Regions from separate parts of the Peribacillus sp. TH16 genome, predicted to be linked through region 2. Evidence: riboswitches for the same ligand, from Rfam matches in the RefSeq annotation. Region 2 holds a riboswitch; the other holds the start of a gene.
The links. A riboswitch is a leader RNA that binds a small molecule or an ion and turns the genes downstream of it on or off. The one in region 2 is predicted to bind S-adenosylmethionine.
Positions count from the first base shown of each region.

Region 1: linked by a shared signal. The riboswitch ahead of JFV29_RS29775 (methionine ABC transporter ATP-binding protein) and the one ahead of JFV29_RS15895 (YezD family protein) in region 2 are both predicted to bind S-adenosylmethionine.

Region 1 covers NZ_JAEKEM010000011.1:233,691-248,954, reverse strand. The annotation lists gene JFV29_RS29820 (YfcC family protein) at 1-1,082, shown strand, start outside; gene iadA (beta-aspartyl-peptidase) at 1,131-2,303, shown strand; gene JFV29_RS29810 (hypothetical protein) at 2,584-2,751, opposite strand; gene JFV29_RS29805 (acetolactate synthase large subunit) at 3,450-5,084, shown strand; gene JFV29_RS29800 (aldehyde dehydrogenase family protein) at 5,112-6,545, shown strand; gene JFV29_RS29795 (D-alanyl-D-alanine carboxypeptidase family protein) at 6,874-8,055, opposite strand; gene JFV29_RS29790 (M20 family metallopeptidase) at 8,592-9,800, opposite strand; gene JFV29_RS29785 (MetQ/NlpA family ABC transporter substrate-binding protein) at 9,881-10,753, opposite strand; gene JFV29_RS29780 (methionine ABC transporter permease) at 10,775-11,425, opposite strand; gene JFV29_RS29775 (methionine ABC transporter ATP-binding protein) at 11,439-12,461, opposite strand; SAM riboswitch class I at 12,823-12,934, opposite strand; gene JFV29_RS29770 (hypothetical protein) at 14,881-15,132, opposite strand.
Region 2 covers NZ_JAEKEM010000009.1:385,501-400,764, reverse strand. The annotation lists gene pdxR (MocR-like pyridoxine biosynthesis transcription factor PdxR) at 1-188, opposite strand, end outside; gene pdxS (pyridoxal 5'-phosphate synthase lyase subunit PdxS) at 441-1,328, shown strand; gene pdxT (pyridoxal 5'-phosphate synthase glutaminase subunit PdxT) at 1,330-1,929, shown strand; gene JFV29_RS15915 (IS1182 family transposase) at 2,074-3,432, opposite strand; gene JFV29_RS15910 (SDR family NAD(P)-dependent oxidoreductase) at 3,797-4,543, shown strand; gene JFV29_RS15905 (TetR/AcrR family transcriptional regulator) at 4,717-5,304, shown strand; gene ssuE (NADPH-dependent FMN reductase) at 5,727-6,263, shown strand; SAM riboswitch class I at 6,595-6,703, shown strand; gene JFV29_RS15895 (YezD family protein) at 6,882-7,025, shown strand; gene JFV29_RS15890 (phosphoadenylyl-sulfate reductase) at 7,240-7,917, shown strand; gene sat (sulfate adenylyltransferase) at 7,946-9,094, shown strand; gene cysC (adenylyl-sulfate kinase) at 9,136-9,735, shown strand; gene JFV29_RS15875 (nitrite/sulfite reductase) at 9,753-11,378, shown strand; gene JFV29_RS15870 (DUF3906 family protein) at 11,400-11,615, shown strand; gene cobA (uroporphyrinogen-III C-methyltransferase) at 11,634-12,410, shown strand; gene JFV29_RS15860 (sirohydrochlorin chelatase) at 12,410-13,171, shown strand; gene JFV29_RS15855 (NAD(P)-binding protein) at 13,152-13,781, shown strand; gene JFV29_RS15850 (sulfite exporter TauE/SafE family protein) at 13,945-14,844, shown strand.

The sequences.
Region 1 (15,264 bases), on a different contig from region 2:
GGACAATGGCTCGGAAGTTGGCGACGCGTGAAAAGCTATTGATTCCTGTCGTGATGCTGTTTTTCGCTGTAGGCGGCTCCTTAATGGGGATGGCAGAAGAAACACTGGCTTACCTTCCACTTATCATTCCCCTGGCGTTGGCTCTGGGATTCGATACAATTACAGGAACCGCCATTGTCATAGTAGGGGTAATGTCAGGATTTACGACTGCCGTCATGAATCCATTCACAGTTGGACTTGCCCAAGGAATCGCAGAATTGCCGATGTTCTCAGGCATAGGGTTCCGCCTTATTTTATTTGTTATTGTCTATCTGGTTTCCGTTCTTTATATCTATCGTTACGCAATGAAAGTAAAGACAAATCCTTCTATAGGAATCTACGGAAAATATACAAAAGAAGAAGCGAAAAACCTGCTGCAATCAAGTGCGAAGTTAACAGCGAGACATAAGCTCATCTTAGTAGCTTTTTTAATTAACTATATCGTCTTGGCGTTTGGAGTCATCAAGTTCCAATGGTACATGACAGAAATCGCTGCCTTATTCATTGTATTGACAATCGTAATTGGAATCATCGGAAAACTGTCTGCAGATCACATTGTCAACTCCTTTACTAATGGATCTGCTGCCTTGCTCGGCGGCGCTTTGATAATCGGCGTATCACGTGCCATTCTTGTCGTATTGAATGAGGGCCATATCGTCGACCCTATGTTGCATCAAGTAGCTGAATCTATCCAGCATATCCCGGCCTTTTTAAGCGTTGCCGGCATGTACAGCTTCCAAACTCTAATTCATTTTATACTAGCGTCCGGCACCGGTCATGCGATGCTGACAATGCCAATTATGGTGCCGCTCGCAGACTTATTGGATATTACACGCCAAACTGCAGTGTTGTCTTTCTCTTTTGCGGACGGAATCGGAAATATGATTTTCCCGACCGCTACCACCTTAATGGCGGGCTTAGCAATCGCAGGCATTCCTTGGACAAAGTGGGCGAAGTGGATTTTGCCGCTTGTGCTCATTCAATATCTCATCGGATTAATAGCTGTTATCATAGCCCACTTCATCGGGTATGGTCCATTCTGATAGCAGTATTTACAAGAAAGAAACAGTATTTACAGGAGGAGAAACGAATTGCTTACTTTAATTAAAAATGGTGAGATATACTCACCCAATTACTTAGGACGGAAAGACATATTGATTACAAACGATAAAATCGCATTTATAGATGACAGAATCGAGATTCCTGACAACTTTGCCCCTATTCAAATCATTGATGCGACTAATCTTTTGGTTGTTCCGGGTTTTATAGATTCACATGTTCATATTATCGGTGGAGGGGGCGAGGGCGGATTCAAAACCCGCACCCCCGAGCTGATGCTCACTGATATTACTACTTCAGGTATTACAACGCTGGTCGGCTTACTTGGTACGGACGGAACTACCCGTAGAATGGAAAGCCTTCTTGCCAAGGCGCGGGCGCTTGAAGAAGAGGGGATTTCCTGCTTTATTCATACAGGCTCCTATCAAGTGCCAGTAAAAACATTGACGGGAAAAATCGAAGACGATATTATTTTAATCGATAAAATTATCGGTGTTGGAGAGATTGCAATCTCCGACCATAGATCATCAGAACCCACATTTGAGGAACTGACTAAAGTCGCCGCTGCGGCACGCAATGGCGGTATCCTGTCAGGAAAAGCTGGGATATTAGAAGTTCATGTAGGGGACGGAGATGGAAAGCTTTCCTTGCTGCATGAAATTGCAGATAAAACCGACATTCCGATTCGGCAGCTCCATCCGACACATATCAATCGAAATGAAGAATTATTCAGGGCGGGAATTGATTACGCGAAGCGAGGCGGATATGTAGACTTTACCACAAGTACCATTCCTCAGTTTTTGGAGGAAGGCGAAGTGAAGTGCAGTATGGGCTTGCGCATGATGCTTGAAGAAGGGGTTCCCGTCGGACACATCACCTTCTCTTCAGACGGGCAAGCAAGCCTTCCCTTCTTTAACAGCCATGGGGAGTATGCAGGCCTACAAGTAGGAAAAGTATCGTCGCTATATTACGAAGTGCGTGATTCTGTTTTAGAGGAAGGCATCCCGCTGGAAACGGCTCTGAAGGTCATCACCACGAACCCCGCACAAGTGCTAAAGCTTTCGAGCAAGGGCAGCATCCAAATCGGCAAGGATGCCGATATCGTATTTTTGCAAAAGGAAACATTGACAATCGACACAGTAATGGCAAGAGGACAAGTGATGGTAGAAAAGCAGGTTCCGCTAATAAAAGGAACGTTTGAATAAGAATAGATCAAGATTTTTTAGGAGAAAAGCAGGTTCTGAGCGATGCCACTATGTTTACAAAACTACAGGCATACAAAAGTGTATCTCAACTTTAACGAACGTAAAATCTACCTATTTTAAACAAAAATACCCGTTCAAAAAAGTTGTACTTTTACGAACGGGAAATATTTAAATGTCTAAATATTTTGATGGGACACAAGCCTTGTTTTATCAATCTAATTAGCGATTATTCCACAAATATCTAACCATTGTATTCCACCCGATTAATTTGCTGAGTAAATTAAGGCATCTCGTCCTCTTTTTCCCGATTTTTAAAAGCTTCATGTGTAACAATATCTTCAATCTGTTCATACTGTCGACTGTGTTCCTTCTCTTCGCTTATTCTATTATTAGGTAAGTTTCCAGGATGTCCTTTTTCTTTGTGATTAAAATTTTTACCACGACTCATACTTATTCTCCCCTTTCTATTCTTGCTCGTTTAGTTTTCTCCAGCGAAAAAAAATTATGATTTAATTTCACTGTTTACTAACTTACACCTATTTTCTAACGGATTTAATGAATCCACGCGCAATATTTACGAGATCAGCTCCCATCGAAAAGCAATCACAAACCTGCCAGGGGTGAACAGCTTACCTGAAGCGATATTTTTAGTACGCTTCTACATGCAATATGGAAGCAGACGATTCCTCATCCCCCCATTTTCCTCGCACTGCGAAAAAAGCGGATCCTTCAATAAGATATATCTTTTGGTTATCAGCTTTGTTTATCTATCGTATTTTTTCTTCTTCGGCAAATTTTGGCGACCTATCATTCCAATAAAAAGGGCTTCTTCATCAATAAAACCACGCGTAACTACTTCTCACATATACTTTGAGCATTTACGATATTTTTGTAGTAATTCCTTTAAAACAGCTTCCCTTCATTATCACCATTAAAAGAATAGTGCCGCATTTCTGGACCGATTTTTGCTGAAAAATACTAATCTTCCTAGTACTGAGTAATTCCGTAGTATGGCGTGATGCTTCTGAATTTGTCAAAGCATTCATAAATAGACGAAATGGTTTTTAAAACACTCAGGTACATAATATTTCATAAGCAGTGCCAACATATAAGGAAAGAAATTGAATTGGTTGAGGAGGGAATAGTTTGAAGGCATCAGATTTGTTTGTACGATGTTTAGAGAATGAAGGAGTTAAGTATATTTTTGGAATACCTGGTGAGGAAAATACGGATTTAGTTGATTCTCTAATAGGCTCTGATATTAAATTTATCTTAGTTCATCATGAACAAGCAGCTGCTTTTATGGCAGACATCTATGGTCGGCTAACTGGAAAGCCAGGTGTTTGTTTGGGCACATTGGGACCGGGTGCAACCAATTTATTAACCGGGATAGGCAATGCTTATCTGGATTATTCACCTGTTGTCGCCATCACAGGTCAGGCGGGCCTTGATCGCATTCATAAGGAGTCGCATCAATATGTGGACATTATTGGAGTTTTTGAGGAAGTAACGAAATGGAATCAACAAATTAAGGTGCCACATACGATTCCGGAAATTATCCGTAAAGCATTTAAGACAGCTGTCATTGAAAAGCCAGGAGCTGTTCATATCGAGCTCCCTGAAGATGTGGCAATGATGGATACAGAAGGTGAACCACTACCAGTTACACCAATGCCAAGATCCCGCCCTGCCGAAGCAGAAATCAAAAAAGCCGTAGAATTAATCAATCGCGCTAAAAAGCCGATTATTCTAGCTGGCAATGGCGTGATCCGTGATGGAGCTACAGAGGCCTTGCGGAAATTTGCAGAAGCGAAGCAAATTCCAGTTGTGAATTCGTTCATGGCCAAAGGGGTTTTACCTTCCGACCATCCATTGACCCTTTATACAGTAGGGATGCAAGCAAGGGATTATGTTCTATGCGGGTTTGATTTGGCCGATCTCATTATCACCGTTGGCTATGATTTCGTCGAGTACTTGCCAAAATATTGGAACGATGAGGCGATGAATCCGATTATTCATATTGATGCCAGACCAGCTGAGATTGATGCTTATTACCCTCTTCAAGCTGAATTGGTCGGTAATGTTACAGAGTCACTTGAAGCCTTGACTACTGAAGTTGAAGAAAAAGAGCTTTGGCCAGAAGTGAAAAGGTTAAGGTCTCAGATTATTGAAAAGCTTCATTCTTCAGATGAAGTATCAGGAAGCCCTATCATCCCTCAGCGAATTATCGCCGATTTGAAAAAGGCGGAAAAAGGGGAAGCCATTGTCATTTCGGATGTGGGTGCCCATAAATTATGGATTGCCCGGATGTATCAGCCGGAAAAACCTAATCACACCATCATTTCTAATGGCTTTGCATCAATGGGTATTGCGGTTCCCGGTGCCATTGCGGCCAAACTGGCAAAACCTGATAAACCTGTCATTGCGGTCACAGGTGATGGTGGATTTCTGATGAATGGTGTTGAATTGGCAACTGCTAAACGTCTGGGTCTTGCCTTCGTGATTGTCATTTTTCATGATTCAAAATTCGGACTAATCGAGTGGAAGCAATTGAATAAGTTTGATCGTACGAATGCGATTGAATTTACAGACCCAGACTTTTTAGAATTCGCTAAAAGTTTTGGTGTTAAAGGGGTTAAAGTAACCCATTCCGATGAATTGCTTCACACATTAGAAGAAGCTGTTGCGAGTAAGGAGATTGTCTTGATAGATGTAGATGTCGATTACTCGGAAAATGTAGAGCTTTCGAAAACACTGGGTGATTATATTTGTAAATTATAAAACCATGTATTATTGGAGGAATGTCAGATGAAGCAAAAGTGGCAATTGTGGATCGGTGGCAAATGGCGTGAGGCTAAATCGTATGAGCCGTTATATAATCCCCATTCAAATGAAGAAATTGCACAAATCGGACAGGCTGAACCAGCGGATGCCATTGAAGCAATTGTTGAGGCAAATTCCGCTTTTCAGAAATACCGATCCTACCCGGCACACGCACGAGCCGAAATTTTAGTAAAAGCTGCTGCGATCATGGAAGAACGTAGTGAAGAACTTGCGAAAATCGTTTCTCTAGAGGCTGCGAAAACAATTCGAAATGCTCGTGAGGAAATCAATCGTACAGTTCAGACCTACCGTTTTTCTGCAGAAGCGGCTAAGAACAATTATGGAGAACAAATTCCGATGGATGCGGCACAGGGTGGAGTAAACCGTTTTGGCTTCACAATTCGTACCCCGATTGGCGTCGTAACGGCAATTACCCCATTTAACTTTCCATTTAATCTTGTCGCCCATAAAGTTGGTCCAGCTATTGCGGCTGGAAATTCAATTGTATTAAAACCTGCCGAACAAACGCCTCTTAGTTCACTCGTGCTTGCAGAAATTTTTAAAGAAGCAGGCCTTCCAGAAGGAGTATTGAACATCATTCCGGGCAAAGGGGATGTCTTAAGTGAAGCTTTGACAACCCACCCTCATGTAAAAAAAGTGACTTTTACTGGCAGTGTGGAAGTCGGACACCTTATCCAGCAGCAAGCAGGCTTTCGTAAGCTTACCCTTGAACTCGGATCCAATTCGCCGTTCATTATTGATGAAGGAGTCGACATCGATAAAGTCATAGAACGAAGTGTGATGGGCTCTTTTACAAATAATGGGCAGGTGTGTATCTCGATTCAAAGAATTTATGTCCACAGTTCACTGTACCAACAATTTTTGGAGCGATTCGTCAGTAGGACAAAACGGCTTGTCATTGGATCCCCTCTCGAGGAAAGCACTAATATTACTGCGGTCATTTCGAAAAAATCGTTGGAGCGGTTACAAAGTTGGATCGACGAGGCAGTACAGGAAGGAGCAAAAATTGAGTGTGGCGGTACAGTGGAAGGCAATGTTCTCTTACCTACCGTCTTAACAGATGTAAATCGTGACTCAAAGGTATTTCGTTTCGAAGTATTCGGTCCGATTGTCTGTATATTTCCATTCGATACGCTGGATGATGCTATCAAGGATGCAAATGATTCACGTTACGGATTGAATTCAGGAGTGATGACACCGAGCATAGAACGTGCTTTTTATGCGGCGGAACGCTTGGAAACGGGAGGAGTCGTCATTAATGATATCCCGACCTATCGGATTGATAATATGCCATATGGTGGCTGGAAGGACAGCGGTGTTGGCAGAGAAGGCGTCAAATATGCGATGGAAGAAATGATGGAGCAGAAATTCATTAGCTTTAAAATAAGTGACAACTGATTATAAATAAAAAGAGGAAGTATTTTGTTCAATATAAATCGTAGTGTATGTAGAGGGCGATATCCTAAAGATGTCGTCCTCTAGTATTCGTAAGAAGTAACAATGTATTAGTATCAACATAACTATATACCCCTAAAAGAAAAACCCTGTCCTGGAATTATCAATACCTAAATCATAAAAAGCCTTTAAAAATAAAGGAGTATACATATTAGTCATGTATAATATGTGTGCTCCTTCGTTCTATTTATTAAATTAAAGCCACCCTTAGTGGCTGATTTTAGGGAAAAGTATAAGGCAACAACGCCTCTGGTTGCCAGTCGGTTTTTCTTTAGTAACGAGTTCTAAAATCACTTCGTTTTTTTCTTTTCTTTAGAAAAACCGTTATCAGAATGATAAGAATGACACAGCCTCCCCATCCTAGAGATGGGACAGAAAATTTATTAGCTTCCTCATTGATTGTTTCTTTTTTAAACGAGGCCGGCACTTCTGTGTTCCTAACATCTGCGACCGTTTTAAGATCAAAGGATTCTATGGTGCTCCCTTCTTGGTTCATGATTGAGAGAATTCCATCATTACTGGTTTTTAGACTAGGTTCATCACTAATTAGATGGGTATAGTATAAGTCTTCGTTCAGCGTGTAGGATTTAGAGTGATCCGCTGAATAAAGTATGCTTTTTTTATCAATTTTGGCTGATTTAAAGTTTTCAAAGCCATAGCTGAATAGAAGCTCAGTATCAGAGTAGGCATCCTTGTCTGAAGGAGCTTTAAGAGTGACCGCAATCAAGTCCTGTTCTCCTCTTGTAGCAGTAGAAATCAGGGTGTAGCCAGATTTACTAACAAAACCTGTTTTCCCACCGGTTATTCCCTTATAGGGGAGTTCGCCTTTTAAAATTTTATGATGGGTAACTAGAGTTGTGTCCCATGTTTCCACTTCCCATGGTAAATCCTTCTTCCCAAAATATTCACGGAAAATTTCATTTTTCATTGCATATTGGGTAATTTTCGCAAGGTCACTGGCTGTAGTTACATGGTTTTTGTCAAACAATCCATGGGGGTTCGTAAAATGAGTATCGGTGACGTTTACTTCTTTCCTTAAAAACTCATTCAAATCCTCCATGAACAGTTTTTCACTACCAGACATATGCTCGGCAATTGCGATAGCTGCATCATTTCCGGAGTTGATGAGCATTCCTGCAATTAATTTGGAAAGCTCTATTTTCTCCCCAGGTTCAATAAATACCGAAGAGCCGTCTGCCTCAGCCGCTTTTTTGCTAACAGTCACTAGTTCATTCTTATCCCCGTGCTCAATAGCATATATAGCAGTAGCAACTTTCGTTAGACTGGCTGGATACATTTTTTTATTTGTGTTTTTTTCGTATAACACTTTCCCACTTTTCGCATCAATAATGATCCCAGCTTCACTAATGAGAGGTAAGTCTGATTCTGCACTTACAGTCGTAGAGGCGAAGGGGATTAAAGCCAAAATGAAGATAAAGAAAAACTTTTTCATATACCTCTCCTTTAATGATAAATCCTATATAGTCATAATAAAATAAATCTGAATGTTTAGAGATGTTTTATTGAAATTGAAATAAAACAGTAATTACCCTTTAATAATCATGGAAACATTTCGGATAAAAACCTTCTTTTACTTTCCTTAAATAACTTTATAAGGGTTCTGACCCTTTTAGTGGGATGCTCCATTTAAATGAAAAAAGAATCCCCATTTAAATAGATAGGGATTTTTTTTATACCATTGAATTAGGGTATCACCGACATTTCGCATATAAACTACGCTGATACATTTTAGGGAGAGGAATAAAAGTGAAAAAAGGTAAGAAGGTGATTTGAGGCATTGGTAGCTACGACTGATTCCACATTTGACGATTTACTGGAAGCTTCTCAAAAAGCTAGAAATAACAAAAACAGAAGCCAAGGGGCTTCTGTTTTTCTTTATCTGACCTATATATATCGTTTTGTCTAAGCTAATGCACTTCTTATTTTATAGATTTGGAGAAGACCAACTACCATTGCTATCCGATTTATTTATATTTCCTTTTGCTTCGCTTCATGAAAAGCTGTTTTAACCTTATCCAACAGATCTTTATCCGAAATCAACCGGTAGCCAGTAAGAGCAAGAGATTTTGCACCAGTGAGGATGGCTTTGTCTCCTTCTTGAGATTTAGCACAGTCGCGGAATTCATTTGTATGGGCAATCAAATCATCTGGTCCAATTTTTATATATGGATGGGCTGTCGGAACTATATGGCTTACGTTCCCCGCATCAGTCGAACCAAAACCACTATCTTTTCTAGGAGCTACCGTTTCTCCTAATTGAGTCAGTTCTTCCTTTAACAGTTCATCAAGAACTGGATTTATGACAAAATCAAGCACTTCATTTTGGAAACGTTCGACTTTAACTGTGCTTCCTGTGGCAAGTGCAGCCCCTTCAGCAACATCACGTATTTTACGCGATACATCCTGGCATAGCTTCCATGTTGTTGCTCTAATGTAAAATCGGGCAGAAGCATATTCAGGAATGATGTTAGGTGCTTCTCCACCATTGGTTATTATTCCGTGGATTTTGACCTCAGATGGGAGTTGCTGACGTAAAGCACTAATGCCATTAAATAGCTGAATAACCCCGTCAAGAGCATTTACACCTTGCTCAGGCGCAGCAGCTGCATGTGCTGATTTTCCGTAAAAATGAAAATCAAGTGGATCTACAGCCAAAAATGGACTTGTTACACCAGTTTGACCAGCTGGATGGATAATGATGGCTGCATCTACCTCATCAAACAAACCGTGCTTCGCAAAGCTGCCTTTTGCACTTCCATTTGGCCCTCCCTCTTCAGCAGGTGTTCCGAAAACAATCACCTCTCCGCCTGTTTCCTCTAGTACTTGAGATAGTGAAATTCCTGCTGCGACACTCGTAGTGCCAATGATATTATGGCCGCAAGCATGTCCTAGACCTGGCAATGCATCATACTCAGCTAAAAAGGCAATTTTGGGGCCTTTCTTTGAGGAGGCCTTTTTGGCGATGAAGCCAGTTTCATGCCCAGCTATATCACGGGTTACTTCAAATCCTGCATCTTGAAGTAATTTGGTCAACGTTTTCGAAGCAAAGAACTCTTGATTCCCAATTTCGGGGTTTGCATGGATGGCTTGACTCGTTTCAATATATAATTCGGAATGAAGGTCGATGTGATCTTCAATGATCTGCTGATGCTGCTTCTGCAATAATTCTCTCGCCATATTCTTAACTCCCCTTTTGGTTTAAAAAGCCGGACAGGCACCTTGAATCCATCCGGCATTCCTTCACTTTGTTCTATTCATCATTTTTCATTGGCTGGTTTTGTCCAAGCATCTTGGTAATTCACTAATTCGTCTACAGAAACATATGCAGGAATGGTGTTTCCTTTAAACGTTTTTTCAATGAACGCTTCCACTTCTTTCGATTGATAAAGCTCCACTAATTTTTGTAGCTCAGGACGGTCGGCATTTCCCTTTTTAACCGCAATGATATTAATATATGGTTTCGCCGTTTTACTTTCATGGAATAATGCCTCTTTTAAAGTAAGGCCTGCTTCAACGGCAAAGTTATTATTAATGGCTGAAGCATCGGCATCATCCAATAGACGCGGCGTATTGCCGGCAGCAACAGGTTTGATTTTCAATTTTTTCGGATTTTCCTTAATGATTTCCAATGATCCCGATCCATTGAATTCCTCTTTCAATGTAATCAATCCAGCTTCTTGAAGAAGGAGTAATGCACGGCCAAAGTTTGTTGCTTCATTCGGAACGGCTATCGTAGCGCCATCTGGAAGATCTTTGAGATCTTTGTGTTTTTTCGAATAAAGGCCCATAGGTGCAATAACAGTTGATCCGATGGCCTCTAATTTCAAATTTTGATCGTTAACAAATTCATCGAAGTAGGCAACTGTTTGGAATGAATTCGCATCAATTTCTCCTTCACTTAACGCAAGGTTCGGTTGGATATAATCATTAAAAGTAACAAGTTCGATATTCAGCCCATCCTTTTTCGCTAAGTCAACAATGTATTCCCATGTTCTCGTATCCCCGCTGCTGACACCGACTTTCACTGTTTTCACATCATCCGAACCGCCTGATGCACCCTCTTCGTTCCCGCATGCTGCAGCCACAATGGCCAATGCCAATACCATGATCGTTAATAAGATTTTCTTCATTTCTCCTACCTCCTGTTATTTTTATCTTCTTCTGATTTTTCTTGAAACAAAATTCCCGGTGGATTGCAATAATTGAACGATGATCACGAGCGCCGCTACTGTGACGACCATCGTCATCGTATCGAACCTTTGATAACCGTAAGCTAAGGCTAAATCTCCTACCCCACCTGCACCGACAGCACCTGCCATGGCCGTAGATCCAACAAGGCCAATTGTCGCTGTTGTAAATGTAAGGATCAACGAACTAAGTCCCTCGGGAATCAAAAAGCGATAAATGATTTGCCATGTCGTCGCCCCCATCGCCTGAGCTGCCTCGATGATCCCTTTGTCCACTTCCAACAGGGAGTTCTCCACAAGCCGGGCAATATAAGGAGCCGCGTAAAAGATTAGCGGAACAATGGCCGCATTCGTTCCGATCGCACTGCCGACAATCATTCTGGTAAACGGAATAAGTGCTACAAGCAAGATGATGAAAGGAACCGACCGCAATATATTGATGACCGGGTTCAATACATTAAAGATCCATTTATTCTCCAGGATGTGACCCTTTCTTGTAATGACAAGTAAGATTCCTAGCGGAAGTCCAATCAGCCCGGAAAATATCAATGAGATGGCTACCATATAAAGTGTGTCACCGAAAGCTGTCGACAGCTGGTCTGCCGTTATTTCCATTCCCCAAAGCGTATTACCCATTTATCTGCACCTCCTGGACGAGAATCCCCTCATCTTTAATATATTGATAAGCCTTGTCCACCTCTTTTTTGTTCCCTGTCACTTCAATAATTAAATTTCCAAAAGGTGTTTCTTGAATTTCAGAAATATTAGCTGATAAAACACTTAAATGAACATCATATTTTTTCGAGATGGTTGAAAGTAAAGGATTGCCTGATGTAGTACCAATAAAGTTAATTTTCCAAATAATCGGAATATATGATCCGGTATTTTTCAGGAAACTTTGTGGGATCTCGTCGTGAATAACAGTTCGTACAAAGTTTTTTGCGATACCTGTTTGGGGCTTCGCAAAAACTTCGAAAACCGAACCTTGTTCAACCACGCGTCCGCCTTCCATGACCGCAACCTTATTGCAAATTTCCCTAATTACAGACATTTCATGAGTGATTAGCAAAATGGTAATATTGTATTCTTTATTAATTTTTTTTAAGAGCTGCAGTACAGCACTAGTTGTTTGTGGATCCAATGCTGACGTCGCTTCATCACACAAAAGAATCGATGGGTTGGTAGCCAACGCTCTAGCAATCCCTATTCGTTGCTTTTGACCGCCAGACAATTGTTCCGGATAACTCCTTGCTTTACTTGATAAGCCAACGAACTCTAACAACTCGCCTACCCGCTCTTTGATTTCTTTACTAGGGGTTCCCGATAAAACTAGCGGCATGGCAATATTATCAAAAACTGTCTTTGAGTTAAGTAAGTTAAAATGTTGAAAAATCATGCCAATTTTTTTCTTTTCTGCCCGTAATTCCTTCGGGTTCAATTTGGTTAAATCCTTCCCCCCAACAATAACCTGTCCATCTGAAGGGTGTTCGAGTAGATTGACTAACCGAATCAACGTACTTTTTCCGGCTCCACTATAACCGACAACACCAAAAATATCGCCTTTTTCAACTGTCAAATTAATTCCTTTCAAAGCTTCAACAGTCTGTTTCTTTGTTTTATATACCTTTTTAACATTTTGAAATTCAATCATTCTGTCTCCCCCCACGCTGTTTATTTGTACGAATTCATTATCCAGAGAAGAGCTTTGCAAAGTTTCATAATGATAGGGTTAAATTTTCGAAACTCACGAGTAATTGCTCACAATTCACGAGTAAATGTGTGAAACTCACGAGTAATTGCGCGAAACTCACGAGTTAATCTGTCAAACTCACGAGTAATTGCTTATAATTCACGATTAGTGCGCAAAACTTACGAATAATTACACCAATTCTCCAAATAACCATATACATTCTGAATAAACAAAAGAGGCCTCTTCCGTCATCAGACAGAAGAGGCCTCTTTTAGAAATAAAAAAGAGTAAACTCTTAATTTAATTATCTAAGAAAAGCTCCTTCTTATCTTTCAAACTTTCGTCCGTTGGAATTAGCACAGTATTTTTACAAAAGTAAAAACCCGCTGCCGAGGTATCATAGGGCCAAGTCCCTCCACATCTCTTGATAAGAAATAACGTATTTATTTAATTATGTTCCTCACTATATATTCAAATTTTACTAATGTCAACTCTATTTTGAATAATCTAAAATATTTTTACAGTATAATTTTTAATCGTTCATTTAACTATACCTTAAGACAGGTCAGATTTTGCCCTGCATACCATGTATACGGGTAACCTAGGCATAGACTCTATTACAAAAAAACGAAAACATTACGAAGTCAGTCAGGATCAGGACTTCCTTCCTCATAAGGAAAGCTCTGTATCTTGATGAAATAACGGCAAACCTTTGGCAAACTCACTATTCAGGTTGCTACTCACGGTCTGCCTTATCCATGCGGGGAGCTCCCTGCGCCCCCCACTCTTATAATCTTTTGATTGGGGTTTACGTTTATTTTTGAGTTTTTGACCATTTTTTGATAGCAAACTTTCGGTACGTTTAGTATCAAAAAAGAAAAAACAATAATAAATAGTACCATATATATGCGGTTATAAACTTTTTTGCATCTGTTTTAAATGTGTGAGGACCCTTTGCCCTCATATCTGTAATAATAAAAGTTATTTATTATTACAGCGAAGGAAGATTACACATGTGTTTTTTCATCTTTAGCACTATTATAAAAGCTCTTTCCTTAGAAGAGTTTATTTCTTTTAATTAAAAAACACTCGGTAGAGTTTGATTTCTATAGTATGTCTACTTATCAGCAAAAACAAATCGCTATTTAGAAGCTTCTAATTTTGTCGATATCTACTCAGAATTTGTAGATATTTCTCGGGAAATTGTTGAAATTTGAATTTGGTGATTCCGAATAGTTGGAACAAAGGAATCTCTACTTTTGATTTGCTTGCCTTAGGTTTAAATAGTTATTAACGCAAATTAACATCTTAATATCGTAAAGGAGACTAAAAAAAAGGTAATAAAACCTTTTTCTTATTGCAGTAATGTTTCGTAATGGGTTCTTTGTTGTTCAGTTTTAACTATGACATATCGTTTGTCAGTTAGATGTTCATTTCACGCGGAGCTGCGAGTTCATTGGTTAAAAATTAAGATCTCTTTTAATTGAATGGGAACATGGGTTAAATAAATTGTCATATATATCGGGTATCGTTATCTCTTTTAAAGCTTCTAATTTTGTCGATATCTACTCAGAATTTGTAGATATTTCTCGGGAAATTGTTGAAATTTGAAAATGGTGATTCCGAATAGTTGGAACAAAGGAATTTCTACTTTTGATTTGATTGCCTTAGGTTTAAATAGTTATTAACGCAAATTAACACCTGAATATCGTAAAGGAGACTAAAAAAAAGGTAATTAAACCTTTTTCTTATTACAGTAATGTTTCGTAATGGGTTCTTTGTTGTTCAGTTTTAAGCTATGACATATCGTTTGTCAGTTAGATGATCATTTCACGCGGAGCGCGAGTTCATTGGTTAATAACATTAAGATCTCTTTTAATTGAATGGGAACATGGGTTAAATAAATTGTCATATGTATCGGGTATCGCTATTTCTGTTTCATTGGTTCCTACCAATCTTTCTTTTTCTTGATACAAGGGTTCTTCTCTCTATCGTCTAGGGGATTGCCCGTATCGCGTAACGCTATAAGCGTTTCGATATCGGATTGAACGAAGATATGCCAATCGCTATCTTTTAACAGCTCCTATCCATATCGCTCTAAGTTTTAAACATACTTTCAAACAGTGGATTTTGTATCTCCACTTCTTCTGCCACTTCCTTGGAAGAGGATGCTCATTCATTCGGATGTATATCCTGTCGCATATCGGCTCCCTCTTTCTATTAAAGATGAAGGTTCTGTAGATTTATTTGCATGTTATATCGCCCCGCGATACGAAACACACAAAAGAACCGATCAGCCCCTTTCTTGAGGAACATTATTAAGGACATGGATCTTGCTGGGGCTGGGAAACTGTTGTTTTAAGCTGAGGCATATCGTTTGTCAGTGGCCATTCATTTCACGCGTAGCTGCGAGTTCATTGATTAAAACAATTAAAATCTCTTTTAATTGTTCGGGATTATGGATTGAATTGTCAAATTTATCAGGTATCGCTATCTCTGTTTCATTAGTTTCTTCTAATCTATCTTTTTGTTGATACACAAGGTCTTTAGCTATATCGTATAGGGACTTGTCCGTATCGCGTAACGCTATGAGCGCTTCGATGTCGGAGTGAATAAAGATAGGAATCACCATCTTACAAACTCATATCCGTTTCGTTCTAAGTTTTGACCATACTTTTGAACAGTGGGTGTTGCATCCCCACTTCTTCTGCCACTGCCTTAGAAGCGAATACTCGTTCATTCGGATGTATATCATGTTTGTAAA
Region 2 (15,264 bases):
AATTGTTCATAGGCAGTCTCGACTGTATTTTGACTAATCTGCAGAAACTCCGCTAATTTTCGCTTCGATGGCAGCTTCGTTCCAAAGAGAAGACGTCCATCAATTATCTCTTTTTTAATATGCGAATATAATTGTTCGTATAATGGTTCTTCACTCATACGATTTAAGTTACAGGTTAACATATTCATTTTGCTTCCGCCTTTTTTAAATAATTCGTATCTGACCCCATTAAATTATTGAAAACTGATACTTTCAATACGGTCATCTATTTTTTATACTAATTAACAAATCTAAAAAATGCAAATATTAGGGGGAAGTAGAGGGAAAATTATTAGGAACTGACCCCATTAAATTATTGAAAACTGACACTTTCAATACGGTCATCTATTTTTTATACTAATTAACAAATCTAAAAAATGCAAATATTAGGAGGAAAAGTAATGGAAAAATTATTAGGAACTGACACAGTAAAAAGAGGAATGGCACAGATGCAAAAGGGTGGCGTAATTATGGACGTCATTAATGCAGAACAAGCAAAAATCGCCGAAGCAGCGGGTGCTGTTGCTGTCATGGCTTTAGAAAGGGTACCTTCTGATATTCGTGCAGCTGGTGGTGTAGCAAGAATGGCAGATCCTCGTATCGTTGAGGAAGTATTGAATGCTGTTTCTATTCCGGTCATGGCTAAAGCAAGGATTGGTCACATTGTTGAAGCAAGGATTCTGGAATCAATGGGTGTTGATTATATTGACGAAAGCGAAGTGCTGACGCCTGCTGATGAAGAATATCATTTGTTAAAAAGCGATTTCACAGTACCTTTTGTATGTGGATGCCGTGACTTAGGCGAAGCTGCACGCAGGATTGGTGAAGGAGCATCGATGCTTCGTACAAAAGGAGAACCTGGAACAGGAAATATTGTGGAAGCTGTTCGACATATGAGAAAGGTTTTGTCCCAAATTCGTAAAGTGAGCGTAATGAGTGACGATGAATTAATGACAGAAGCAAAAATCTTAGGTGCTCCTTATGAGATTCTAAGAGAAATTAAGCGGACAGGTAAATTGCCTGTAGTTAACTTTGCAGCAGGTGGAATTGCTACTCCAGCAGATGCAGCACTGATGATGGAACTGGGCGCAGATGGCGTATTTGTGGGTTCAGGTATATTTAAATCAGAGAATCCTGAAAAATTTGCAACTGCAATCGTTCAAGCGACTACATATTATACTGATTATGAATTGATTGGCCGGCTGTCAAAAGAGTTAGGCAGTGCAATGAAAGGTATTGATATTTCTAAGCTTGCTCCATCAGAACGGATGCAGGAACGTGGCTGGTAATATGATAACCATCGGTGTTTTGGGTTTACAGGGTGCTGTTGAAGAACATTTAAATCAAATTAAAGCTGCAGGTGAACAAGCTATAATTGTTAAAAAACCTGAACAGTTAAAAGAAATTGATGGCTTAATTATTCCAGGCGGAGAAAGCACTACGATGAGAAAGCTCATGGATCGTTACGGATTTATGGAACCCATCAAAACCTTTTTTGAACTAAAAAAACCTGTCTTCGGTACATGTGCGGGAATGGTATTGGCCGCAAAGAAATTGACTGGGGATGAAGAGGCTTATCTTGGATTAATGGACATTTCCGTGAAAAGGAACGGATTTGGACGTCAGCGGGATAGTTTTGAAGCACAACTCTCGATCAAAGGAATGGAAGAACCATTTACAACTGTCTTCATCCGGGCACCATTCGCTGAAGAAATTGGTGAAGACGTAGAGGTATTAGCTCTTTATGAAGATCATGTTGTTGCTGCGAGACAAGAACATGTCCTGGTTAGTGCTTTTCATCCAGAATTAACAGGGGATAATCGTTTTATACAACTCTTCATCGAAATGGTGAAAGAAACTATCAGTAAAGTTGAAGTAAAAATGTGCTAAATATTAATGAGCTGTCCTATTTTAATAGGGCAGCTCAGTTTGTAGACAAAAGGGGTACAGAATGTTTTAATTCTGGACCCCTTTTGAAATTCCCTTTGAATTTTGATCAAGATTAAGAGATTGGGCCTCTACGAGCCCACTTTATTAAGCCATTATTGGACCTTGCCATGTCCAATTGGCAATCTTCTTTAAATTCATGGCAGCGAATGTAAGCATCGCCTGCATCGACAATTTTTTAAGTCCCCTTAAAGTAGTCCAACGCATACCATGCTTTTCTTTTGCATCTGCGAATACACGCTCTATTGTTTCTTTGCGTTTCGCATATATAGGTTTTACATCCTTGTGGTGACGCAGATGATCTGCTTCTTCCATATAATTTTGCCAGATATGGCGTGTCACCACTTTTTGATGGTCTTTGCTTACTGTACACTGTGATAAAAATGAGCATGTCGCACAAGTGTGTTTGGGTGATTTGTACTCGCGATAGCCCTCTTTATTAGTTGTTGAGTACTTTAAAATCTCGCCCGATGGGCAGAGATAACAATTAAAATGTTCATCGTAAACATAGTCATGCTTGCGAAAGAACCCTTCTTTTGTTCGTGGACGTGTATAGGGTAAAGCTGGTGTGATTTCTTTCCCAAAAAGGTAGCTTGTAATGGCTGGTGTTTTGTAAGCTGCATCTGCGGCAACAGCTTCAGGTTTTCCAACTTTCTCAATCACTTGTTCAACAAGAGGCTCTAAGATATGACTATCATGCGTATTTCCTGGTGTTACAATCGTCCCCAGCACAAAACCGTTGCGGTCTGCAGCCGCATGAAATGAATAGGCAAACTGTTTTGTTCGTTCATCTTTTACATAGTAGCCACTCTCAGGGTCAGTTGAACTTTCTTTAATTTCTTTGGTTTCTTCTTTATCAAATTTATCCGGTGGAAAAGGCTTCTTTCCCTTGTTTTCACGATCTTGATTTATTTCTTCTTGAAGGCGTCCTTGATATGCTCGTGTTTCCTTACGAACGATTTTCTTTTCGAATTTCCGCTTATTCGCACTGGCTTTCACATGTGTTGAATCAACGAATACGTGCTCTGCACTAATTAACTTTCTTTCTGAGGCTGTCATTAAGATACGATAAAAAATCTGTTCAAACAGGTCTGTATCTTTAAAGCGACGCTCATAATTTTTCCCGAACGTTGAGAAGTGAGGTACTTTATCATGGAAACCGTAACCTAAAAACCAACGGTAAGCCATATTCGTTTCAACTTCTTCAATCGTTTTACGCATCGAACGAATACCGAAGGTATATTGAATGAATGTCAATTTAACTAAAATAACTGGATCAATACTTGGGCGGCCTATCTCTGAATACATCTCTTTCACCAAGTCATAAATGAAAGTGAAGTCAATGGCCCCCTCAATTTTACGAACCAAATGGTTCGCTGGCACCAGTTGATCCAAAGTAATCATTTCAAGTTGATCTCGCTGAATAGAATTATGTTTCGAAAGCATCGTCATCACCTCAAGTTTTAATACTCCTATATTAAAACAAAAAAGACTGTAGGAAAAAGTGTTTATTTCTAATTGTTAAAACAAAGTTGATTGGAACGGAAGGTGCGAGACTCCTGCGGGAAAAGCGTGTCCAAGGGTGACCCCACAGGCGCAAAGGCGCCGAGGAGGCTCCCTGACCGCCCGCGGAAAGCGAGTGCCTGGAGTGGAAATCAACGTTCGAATTTTTACACCCCTCAAAAACTGTAGACAAACTCGATTTTCATCGAGTTTGTCTACAGTCTGAGCTGTCCTATTTTAATAGGGCAGCTTTTTGTATGCAATAAGATATAAAGGGAACTTTAAAAAAACATCATTTCGAATTTATATGACAGCAAGAGTGGCAGTTATTACAGGTGGAGCAAGTGGAATAGGCCGTGCAACATGTCTAAAATTTGCAAAAAAAGGGGACAAAGTCGTTGTTGCGGATTTTAACGAGGCCATGGCAGAAGAAACTGTTGAACTGATTAAGGCAGAAGGCGGAGAAGCTATTTTTGTTAAAACTGATGTTTCAAAGCAAGAAGATGTGGAAGCATTGGTCAATATCGCTGTAGATGTTTATGGAAGAATTGATATAATGTTCAATAACGCTGGCATAGGTGCGGGTGGCATGATTCTTGAACAAAATATGGAAGGGTACTTTAAAACGATCGGAGTAAACCAACACGGTGTGGCTTTTGGCATCATGGCAGCCGGACGTAAAATGAAGGAACTAGGAAGTAAGGGAGTTATTATAAATACTGCTTCGGTGTTTGGCTATTTAGCTTCACATGGGACTTTCGCATACCAGGCTTCTAAAGGCGCTGTAAGAATGATGACACAAACAGCGGCTTTGGAATTGGGTGCTTATGGAATACGAGTAGTAGGTATCGCACCAGGCGGTGTGGATACTCCAATTATCCAAGGATATAAAGATATGGGAATCATCGATAAATTGAATGCAAGCCAAATGCGCGGCAAATTAATTATGCCGGAAGCAATTGCGAATGCTGTTTATCTACTATCATTAGATGAAGCTGATGCGATTAATGGCAGTATTGTTATGGTTGATGATGGCTATGCATCTTTTAAATAATTTTGAAAAAGAAAACAGCGTCCTAATCCGACGATGTTTTCTTTTTATGTCTTATATGACTAATGCAAGTCTCATAGACCAAAGGTTATATTGACCGATTGGTATCATCAGGCTATTATGGAAAATAGATCGGACAAGCCGGTCTTATCTTTTTTAAAAGAAGGTTGATATTTTTGAAAAAAGGGCAGCAAACAAAAGAACGGATCATTAATGTAGCCCGGACTCTTTTTGCCAGTAAAGGTTTTGACATGACCAGAACGAATGAAATCGCTTCTGCCTGTAATGTTTCCGAAGCTACGATTTACAAATACTTTGACAGCAAAAAAGATTTGCTTTTGGCTACGATTACTCCTAGTGAAAAAGAAGATGCGGAAGTTGAGACTAGCCACCTTTCTACGGATGAGCTTGTAGAGAATCACGTTATCACATTGATAAAAAAAATTCTTGAAAATAAAGAACAGTATTCGATATTATTTCGAGAAACTCAATACGATCAAGAAATTTCTAAACAATATGTTGAGCAAATCTTCAAGCCAAATGCTAAGCTTATTGAACTTCAGAAGAGAATTGATACTGGAGAGATTCACTATATTTCCGATATTATCTTATTTAATGTAGGAATTATTTCTTTTACATTAGCTTTATCGACCCATTATGAGATTCATCAACAGAAAACGGAACCGTATTTTACTGAGGAACGAATAAAGAGTATTGCTCAGCTTTTAGTATATGGGATTCATGGAAAAAGCAATAATACATAAATAAACGGTCATAAGGCGTATGAGTCAACAAGCCGCAAATATGACCGTTGCTTTATCTACTATTAGTATTAGTTATTCAAGCTTGTACCTCTAGACTTGACGATACATTGTGCAAACTAGTGTAATCCGAAGAATGGAACTATACCTGTTATTATGGAGATGCAAAAATTAAAAGGTCAAGGAAGAAACAGATTTAAATTTCAGGAAAAATAGAGGGGGATAACTGATGAAAGTTTCTGAATAGGTTATTCATATTAATCCCGAGTTAAACACTTGACTTTTATTTTTCTGAATATTACGATGATTATATGATACATGACTTTACCTAGGCAGGGTTCTTATCCGATTTATTAGTGATTGAGTGATTTTTATTGAATCAGCAAGTCTTATCGCAGATAAGAAAATAATAGGAGGGAATTTATATGAGCGAAATCGTAATTTTATCAGGCAGTCCAGCGAGTCCATCAAGAACTGACATCTCTTTAAAACATGTACGATCACTAGTTGAACAAGTGGGGTTTACCACTGCTTATTACTCTATAACGGATTTTTCCGCAGATGATCTATTCCAAGGCCGGTATAATAGTGAAGATATAATAAAGCTTTCAGAAAAAATTCAGGAAGCTAGAGGTATCATTATTGGTTCACCAGTATATAAGGCATCTTACACAGGCGTGTTAAAAGCTTTGATTGATTTGCTACCTGAGGGTGCATTTAAAAATAAGCCTGTTCTGCCAATTATGATTGGTGGAAGTAACAGGCATTTATTGGCGATTGATTACGCACTTAAACCTTTAATTTCAATTTTAAAAGGTGAGCCGTTGCAGGGCTTATATTTTGTAGATAAGGAAATAGATAAGCAGAATCCAGAAAGCCCAATTAAAGATGGCGAATTAGTTGATCGTGTGCAAAGTCAGGTGCAAGAATTTGTTGAAGCGATTCAATTAAGAAATAATTAAATGCTGTTAATAGACTAAAAGTAAAGGCTTAAGGTTTTGAACTATTTTTATTTTCATGAGATTAAAGATTATTTATGTACAATCATTAAAACTAATTAACCTTAACAATTAGGCCTTAAACAATTGTAAAAAGAGGTAAGTAATGAAATAGACTCATTTTTTTAAGAGTTTCTCTTGAAAATGAGTCTATTTTCATATTTAACTTATACAATATCCGTTCAAGGAAAAGTGTGTATAATAATAACAGTTCACCCATTTTATTAATCCAAGTTATTTTATAAGAAAACTCCATTGACAAGGAATAAATATATGTTAATATTTAAAATAATAAAACTTATCCAGAGCGACGGAGGGAATTGGCCCTTTGAAGTCCAGCAACCTGCATGATGGATGCAAGGTGCTACATCCAACAAAATGTTGATCATTTTGGAAGATAAGGTAAAAAATATTACCTTGAAAATCTTTCCATCATGGAAGGGTTTTTATTTCTGTAAAATTCGTTTGCAAACCATAGCATTGTAAGATGTTTTGGAATATATAAATTTAAGAAAATGCATTTTATAAACGGGTCAGCTATACGATAAGCTAGTCTCGGATTTTCTTAAAGGAGGAACTGGCTTGGAAAAAGAGAATCAGCTGGAGGAAATATTTGAACGCCTACAAGAAATGCTTAAGTCGATGAAATATGGATCCATAACACTTATCGTCCAGGATGGTAAAATTATTCAAATGGAAAGAAATGAAAAGCTGAGAATTAAATAAGGTATCTGCTGACTAGAAAACTAGAGGTGGATTTAACTGATATAAAAGAGAGTATTAGTTAAATTCGTCTCTTTTTTCTAGGGTCTTTTAAGCGTTAAAAAACAACAGCGAGTATTAATCGCAAGTTACTCTATTCTGTGAAACATTTAGCAAGTTTTTAGAGGGGGCTTTAAGATTGTCTGCATTAGTAAACTATGAAAATTTCGACACAGAGATTTTGCCTGCATTTCCTGAGGACAGTGAGACAAAAGGTGCTTTAGAAGTTCTTGAGTGGGCAAATTCCCAATATGGTAACAAACTCATTTATGCATGTAGTTTCGGCATTGAAGGAATAGTACTTACGGATTTATTGGCAAAGGTCAATCCTTCAGCCAAAATTGTTTTTCTGGATACGGATGTTCATTTTGAAGAGACTTACAAATTAATTGAACAAGTTAAAAAGCGCTATCCGCAGCTTTCAATTGAAATGAAAAAGCCGGCATTGACGCTCGAGGAACAAGCAACTGAATATGGAGATGAGTTATGGCTCCGTGATTCAAATAAATGTTGCAGCATACGTAAGATCGCGCCGCTTACTGAGGTACTTTCAACGGCAACTGCTTGGCTCTCGGGACTACGCAGGGAGCAATCCGAAACAAGAGCATTAACGGAATATATTAATCAAGATAATAAGTTTAAATCAATTAAAATATGCCCGCTTATTCATTGGACATGGAAAGATGTATGGCGCTATGCCCATAAAAATGGACTTCCATATAATGTTCTTCACGATAATGGATATCCTAGTATTGGCTGTAAAACATGTACGGCACCTGCTATCAATGCCGATGATTTACGCTCAGGACGTTGGCAGGGCGCGCAAAAAACAGAATGCGGATTACATTTATCTTAATAAATAGAAAATTTAGGGGGAAATTAGTATGACAGTTAGCTTACCGCACGGAGGAACGTTGATCAATCGTTGGGAACCAGACTATGATATTACTAAAATAAACAACTCAATCGAAATTGATGAGATTGCTTTAAGTGACCTGGAATTAATAGGTACTGGGGCCTATAGTCCTATTAAAGGATTCTTTACAAAAGATGACTATCAAGCAGTGGTTAAGGATATGAGGCTTAGCAGCGGCCATGTTTGGAGCATCCCGATTACTTTGCCGATTACTGATGAAGTAGCAAAAGCTCTTACTCTAGGAGAAGAAGTAAAGTTGAATCATGAAGGAGAAACATACGGAGTTCTCATTGTTTCTGATATCTTCAGACCTGATAAACAATTGGAAGCCACATTAGTTTATCAAACGGATGATGAGAAACATCCTGGTGTGAAAAATTTGTATAACCGTGGTGAATTATATGTCGGCGGGGATATTAAATTAGTTAAACGAATCGAACGTCCACTATTCCAAGATCATTATTTGGATCCTGTTGACACAAGAAAAACTTTTGCTGAAAAAGGCTGGAAAACAGTTGTTGGATTCCAAACAAGAAATCCTGTTCACCGTGCACATGAATACATTCAAAAAACTGCATTGGAGATTGTAGACGGTTTATTTTTAAATCCGCTAGTAGGTGCTACTAAATCAGATGACATACCAGCTGATGTACGGATGGAGAGTTATAAAGTACTACTAGAGAAATATTATCCTAAGGATCGTGTCTCCCTAGCAGTTTTCCCTGCTGCCATGCGTTATGCAGGGCCAAGAGAAGCCATTTTCCATGCCATGGTTCGTAAAAATTACGGATGCACCCACTTTATTGTTGGCCGTGACCATGCCGGTGTGGGCGATTATTACGGCACTTATGATGCACAAAAAATCTTTGGTAATTTCAAACCTGACGAGTTAGGAATCACGCTATTATTCTTTGAACATAGCTTTTATTGTAAAACATGTGGAAATATGGCTTCTGCTAAAACATGTCCGCATGGTAAAGAAGATCATGTTATCTTATCCGGAACGAAGGTTAGGGAAATGTTGCGTAATGGTGAAATTCCACCAGCTACCTTCAGTCGTAAAGAAGTCATCGAAGTGTTAATCGAAGGCCTGAAAAAGAATGAAGTATTTAACTAAACTAGTTTCAAATATATGTAAGTAGTAAGAGGGGGATAATAATGAGTAATAGCACGAATGTAACTTGGCATGAAGCGTCTTTGACTAAGGAACTCCGTCGTAAGCAAAACGGACATGAGAGTACAGTTCTATGGTTCACAGGACTCTCAGGCTCCGGAAAATCAACGATTGCAAATGCAGTCGCTAAAGAGTTGTATAACCGAAATATTCGAAGTTATGTCTTGGATGGAGATAATATTCGTCATGGCTTAAATAAAGATTTGGGTTTTTCTGAAGAGGATCGGACTGAGAATATTAGGCGGATCGGTGAAGTTTCCAAGCTTTTTGTGGATAGCGGGCAGTTCGTATTAACGGCATTTATTTCCCCTTTTCGAGCAGACCGTCAAATTGTACGCGATTTGCTTGAAGAAGGCGAGTTTATTGAGGTCTACATAAAATGTCCGATTGAAGAATGTGAAGTGCGTGATCCAAAAGGTCTTTACGATAAGGCACGTAAGGGAATCATTAAAGACTTTACTGGGATTGACTCTCCATATGAAGAACCTGAACAGCCGGAAATCGTTTTAGAATCCAACCAATATAGTGTTGAAGAGTGCGTCGAACAGGTAATCAACTATTTGACAACTAAGAGAGCGATTTAATCGAGGAGGAAAAAGTAGTGGTATATGAGAAGTTTTGGTCTGAAAATCCGGTAATTGCTAAAAACAAAACTGAAGTCTGGAAATTAGAAAAAGATGGTTTGAAGATCTTTGACGATATTCCTCATTATGCAGCAAATGGATTTGAATCCATTCCTAAAGAAAAGTGGGATATGTTCAAGTGGGCAGGTCTATACTTGCAACGACCAAAAGAAGCGGGCTATTGGATGATGCGTGTCGTTATTCCTGGTGGTATCCTTACTTATGACCAACAAATCACACTTGCTAATATTGCGAAAGATTACGGTAGAGATGTTTATGACATCACAACTCGCCAAGCTATTCAGTTTCACTGGTTGACTATTGAACAAGTCCCTGATATTTTGAACCGTCTAGAACAGGTTGGGATGACTACTGCTGGTGCATGTGGTGATATTACACGGAATATAATCGGAAATGCATTAGCTGGAATCGATCCTGACGAACTTTTTGATACACGTGACGTCCTTTATAATGTATTTGAGTATTTCCGACTTAACGAAGATTTTTCAAACCTTCCAAGGAAATATAAAATGTCAGTCAGTGCTAATGTTCATAATGCTGCCAATGCTGAAATTAACTGCGTTTCATTTAATCCAGCTACGAAGGTTATTGATGGAAAGACAGAAGTTGGTTTTCACGTTAAAGTAGGGGGTGGATTATCCTCCGTTCCTATGCTAGCAGAAGAACTTGATTTATTCATTTTACCGGAGAAAACAGTGGAAGTGGCAGCCGCCATCACAACGATTTTCCGTGACTTCGGTTACCGTGAAAAGCGTCATCGCTCTCGTTTGAAATTCCTTGTTGCTGATTGGGGTCCAGAGCAATTTAAGGAAAAATTGCTTGAATACACCGGTCCACTTCCAGAAAAGGGAGAAAGTGCATTGAAGGAATGGAATGCTGGCTATTTCTATGGTATCCATAAACAAAAACAAGAAGGACTTAACTATGTTGGAGTCAATATCCCAGTTGGCCGTTTAACTCCAGACGAAGTTATTGAGTTTGCTGAACTTTCTAAAAAATACGGAAATGGTGAAATCCGCAACTGTAATTCGCAAAATCTAATTATTCCTAATGTTCCGGATGCAAAACTTGAAGAATTAAAACAAGAATCAATTTTTGAAAGATTTCCATATCAACCAAAAAAATTCATTGGATATTCCGTTTCTTGCACAGGCATTGAGTATTGCAACCTGGCACTTGTTGAAACAAAAAACCGGATGAAAACTATTGCTGAAAAACTGGATAAAGAAATTGATTTAGATGTACCGGTAAGAATGCATATGGTGGGTTGCCCTAATAACTGTGGTCAACGAGCTATTGCTGAAATCGGGTTGCAAGGTATCAAAATGAAAAACCAAGACAAAAAAATGGTCGAGGCTTTTGAAATATACGTAGGCGGAACACTTAATGCTGGTGGGAAGTTCAATGAAAAATTAAAAGGGAAAGTGGAAGCTGAAAAGCTTTATGACGTATTAAAAGAGCTTATCCTGTTTTTCAAAGAAACAAAGCTATTGTCTGAAACTTTCTTGGATTTTGTAGAGCGAGTAGGAAAATCAGAATTACAAAGTAAACTTGATAATATTTTAACAGAGGTTGCTGTTTAAATAGCGGAAGGTAAGAAGAATATGAATCTATACCGTTTTGAAGTCACTATTAAAGAAGAACTAATTCATGTCATCATCGCCGCAGATTCGGATGAAAAGGCCTTCCAGCTCGTTGATATCGAGCTGGAAAAGCGTTTTTTGAAAATGCCTGAAGTGGATGATATATCATTATACGAAAAAAGAAAAATTAATAATGGAACAGGTTACGTATTATCGGAATTCGAAACAATTCTCTAAGGGAAGGCAGGTTGCATAATGGGGAAAGTATATCTAGTAGGAGCCGGTCCTGGAGATCCAGATTTAATTACAATAAAAGGATTAAAGTGCATTCAAGAAGCCGATGTCATTTTATATGACCGTCTTGTCAATAAAGAACTGTTGAATTATGCAAAAGAAGGAGTCGAATTGATTAATTGCGGTAAACTGCCGGATTATCATTTGTTGCAGCAAGATACAATCAATCGATTTCTAGTTAAATATGCAAAAAAGGGGAAAATTGTTACGCGATTAAAAGGTGGCGATCCCTTTGTTTTTGGAAGAGGCGGAGAGGAAGCTGAAGCCCTTGCAAAAAATGGCGTAAGTTTTGAAATTGTGCCAGGCATTACGGCTGGAATTGCTGCCACAGCTTATGCTGGAATTCCAGTGACCCATCGAGATCATGCTTCTTCATTTGCCATTGTTACCGGCCATCGGAAAAAAGACGAAGATGATAATATCAAGTGGGGATCTCTTGCAAATGGTATTGATACATTAGCTATATACATGGGAGTGAAGAATCTACCGTATATTCAAGGGAAACTTTTGGAGCATGGAAAAAATCCCAATACTCCAGTAGCTCTTATTCATTGGGGAACGTTAAAAACACAAAAGACAGCTGTCAGTACATTAGATAATGTAGTAGAAACAGCCAAAAGTGAGCAAATTTCCAATCCTTGCATGATAGTTGTAGGAGATGTGGTCAATTTACGAGAGAAGATCAAATGGTTTGAACAAAAACAAGCGGAAAATTTGTTGGCAAATGAGGCCTTTTAATGGAAGCTATATTATATATTTGCCATGGAAGCCGTGTCAAAGAAGCATCTGCCCAAGCGATTGATTTTATTCATGTATGCATGGAAGGACAATCTAACACAATTCAGGAGTATTGCTTTTTAGAATTACAAAGTCCTACGATAGAAGATGCCTATGATCGATGTGTGCAACGCGGAGCGACGAAAATCATTGCTATTCCAGTTCTTCTGTTAACTGCTGCACATGCAAAATATGATATTCCAGTAATTCTATGTAAAATGAAAAAACAGTATCCAGAGGTAGAGTTGAAGTACGGAAGACCCATAGGGGTCAGTGATAAAATGGTTGACATTTTAGTAGAAAGATTGAAAGAGACAAACGAAAAGGTAACGGAGAATTCACTAGTTTTATTAGTTGGAAGGGGCAGCAGTGATCCCGACGTGAAACGAGATTTAAGCCAATTAGCGGGTTTACTTAAGCGCAGGTTACCAAAAAGCCAAGTACAAGATTGTTATCTGACTGCTGCTTCACCAACTTTTGCAGAAGCATTGGAAATGGCTGAAGATTCCCAATCAGATCAAATTTTTATTATTCCTTACCTTTTATTTACTGGTATTTTAATGCAATCCATCCAAACAGCTATTAAAAAGATCCAGAAAAAAGGCAAACAGAATTTTGTTCTCTGCCGTTATCTCGGTTATCATCCGAAGATAGAAAAAGCATTATCAGAACGAATTCACGAAGTGTCTGAGGAGGGTGCTTATGTATCCAATTACTCTTAATATTGAGAATAGAAAGTGTATCATTATCGGCGGTGGTAAAATAGCTTACTTTAAAGCGGGCCCCTTACTAGAAGCAGGTGCTGAAGTAACTGTTGTAAGTCCTGAAATATGCGAAGGTTTCCAGAAGCTACAAGAGGAAGGGAAAATCCATGTTTTACTTAAAGAAGTAGAAGAAACTGACTATAAAGATGCTTTTTTAATCATAGCTGCAACAAACTCCTCAGAAATTAACGAGCAAGTCTATAAGAACACATCTCATAGCCAACTTGTTAACGTTATTAGTAATCAAGAGCTGGGCAACTTTCATATACCAGCTACATTGAATAGAGGTAAGCTCACAATTAGCGTTTCTACCAATGGGGCAAGTCCAAAACTCGCTAAAAAAATCCGAAATGATTTACAGGAAGTTTATGATGAGTCATATGAAGAATACCTTGAATTTCTTTTCGAAGTAAGGATGCATATAAAAAAGAGTTCATTATCAAAAGATGAAAAATCTCAGTTACTAAAAGATTCAATTGAGGATATTTATAAATATTCCCTTAAAGAAAGATATCGTTTTTTAGCTAGGCTTTTGCCAGTAGAAACTGAATATAAATCATTGGGCTGATCAGAAAAACTGAAGGCACCTAATCAAAATGAAACAATTATTTTGGTTAGGTGCCTCTTTGTGTCTGAAAATAAATTTTGAATGTTCTATTTACTAGAGAATTGTATGTAGGTCGGGTCGAGGGTAATTTAGGTTCTATCTAAGTAAAAAAAAGGGGGAAGTCATGAAAAAGTTAATCGTTTTAGCCTTTATCGGGTTATTAGCCCAATTAATAGATGGTTCACTTGGAATGGGGTATGGAGTAAGTTCAACTTCCTTATTGTTGACATTCGGGATCGTACCTGCAGTAGCATCAGCATCTGTTCACTTATCTGAAGTAGTAACTACAGCTGTTTCTGGAGCATCTCATATCAAGTTTGGGAACGTAGATAAGAATATGGTCTATCGTTTGATTATTCCAGGTTCTGTTGGAGCATTTGTGGGTGCATGTTTTCTGAGCAATTTGCCAGCTGAATTAGCAAAACCGTATATTGCTATCTTTCTATTTGGCCTAGGAGTATACGTTTTGTTTCGTTTTCTATTTATTTTCAAGCCGTCTAAGGAAAATGAAACCGTAAAGCCATTAACAGCGAAACAATCTATCCCGCTAGGACTTTTTGCAGGGTTTTGTGATGCAACAGGTGGAGGGGGATGGGGACCGATAGCGACGCCTGTTCTATTGTCCAAAAAAGGAATGACTGCGAGGAAAGCTGTCGGGACAGTTGATACTAGTGAGTTTGCGATTGCTTTTTTTGGTAGCCTTGGTTTTATCATTTCTCTTGGATGGGAAGCGGTTAATTGGCTTTGGGTTGGAGCACTGATTATCGGTGGAGTAATTGCCGCACCGATTGCGGCCTGGCTTGTTCGTATGCTTCCTGCTCAATTAATGGGGGTTTTAGTAGGTGGTTTCATCATTTTAATTAATGTAAGAACCCTTTTATCTACATGGGTTCCAGACGATGCACACATCTATATTTATGCAGTTATTGTCATTGGATGGATTGCAGGGATTTATTTTACAATCAATAAGATGTCTACGGCGAAAAAACAAGGTTACGTGGAACAACAGCAGAATGTTTCTTAATTGCGGTAGAAGGCAGAAGTTGATATTACAGATTTGTTTTAATAACTAATGAAAAACTCGTAGGTACATAGAATACCTACGAGAAAGGTCTTTTAATAAAAGCAATATGTTTTTGAGTATGAAATCTACCTATGTATTCTTCTGTATAGTTTACACCTGTTACAATGCAATAATGTAAATAAACATTGAAATGGCTTCTTTCATTAATAAAGGGAAGGGACGTATTCGCCTTGCAATAAAGAGACCACGACTAAAACTATCGAACCAAAAGGCTACCAGACATGATGAGTTCTTAACGTTTCATTCTTGTTCAGACTTTATAGGACTGATTTGACCATTTCTGGAGTTCGTGCTAAACGCCTCATTGAATAATTCAGCTCCTACATTATTAAACGAACATGTATAAAAATCTCATCCCAA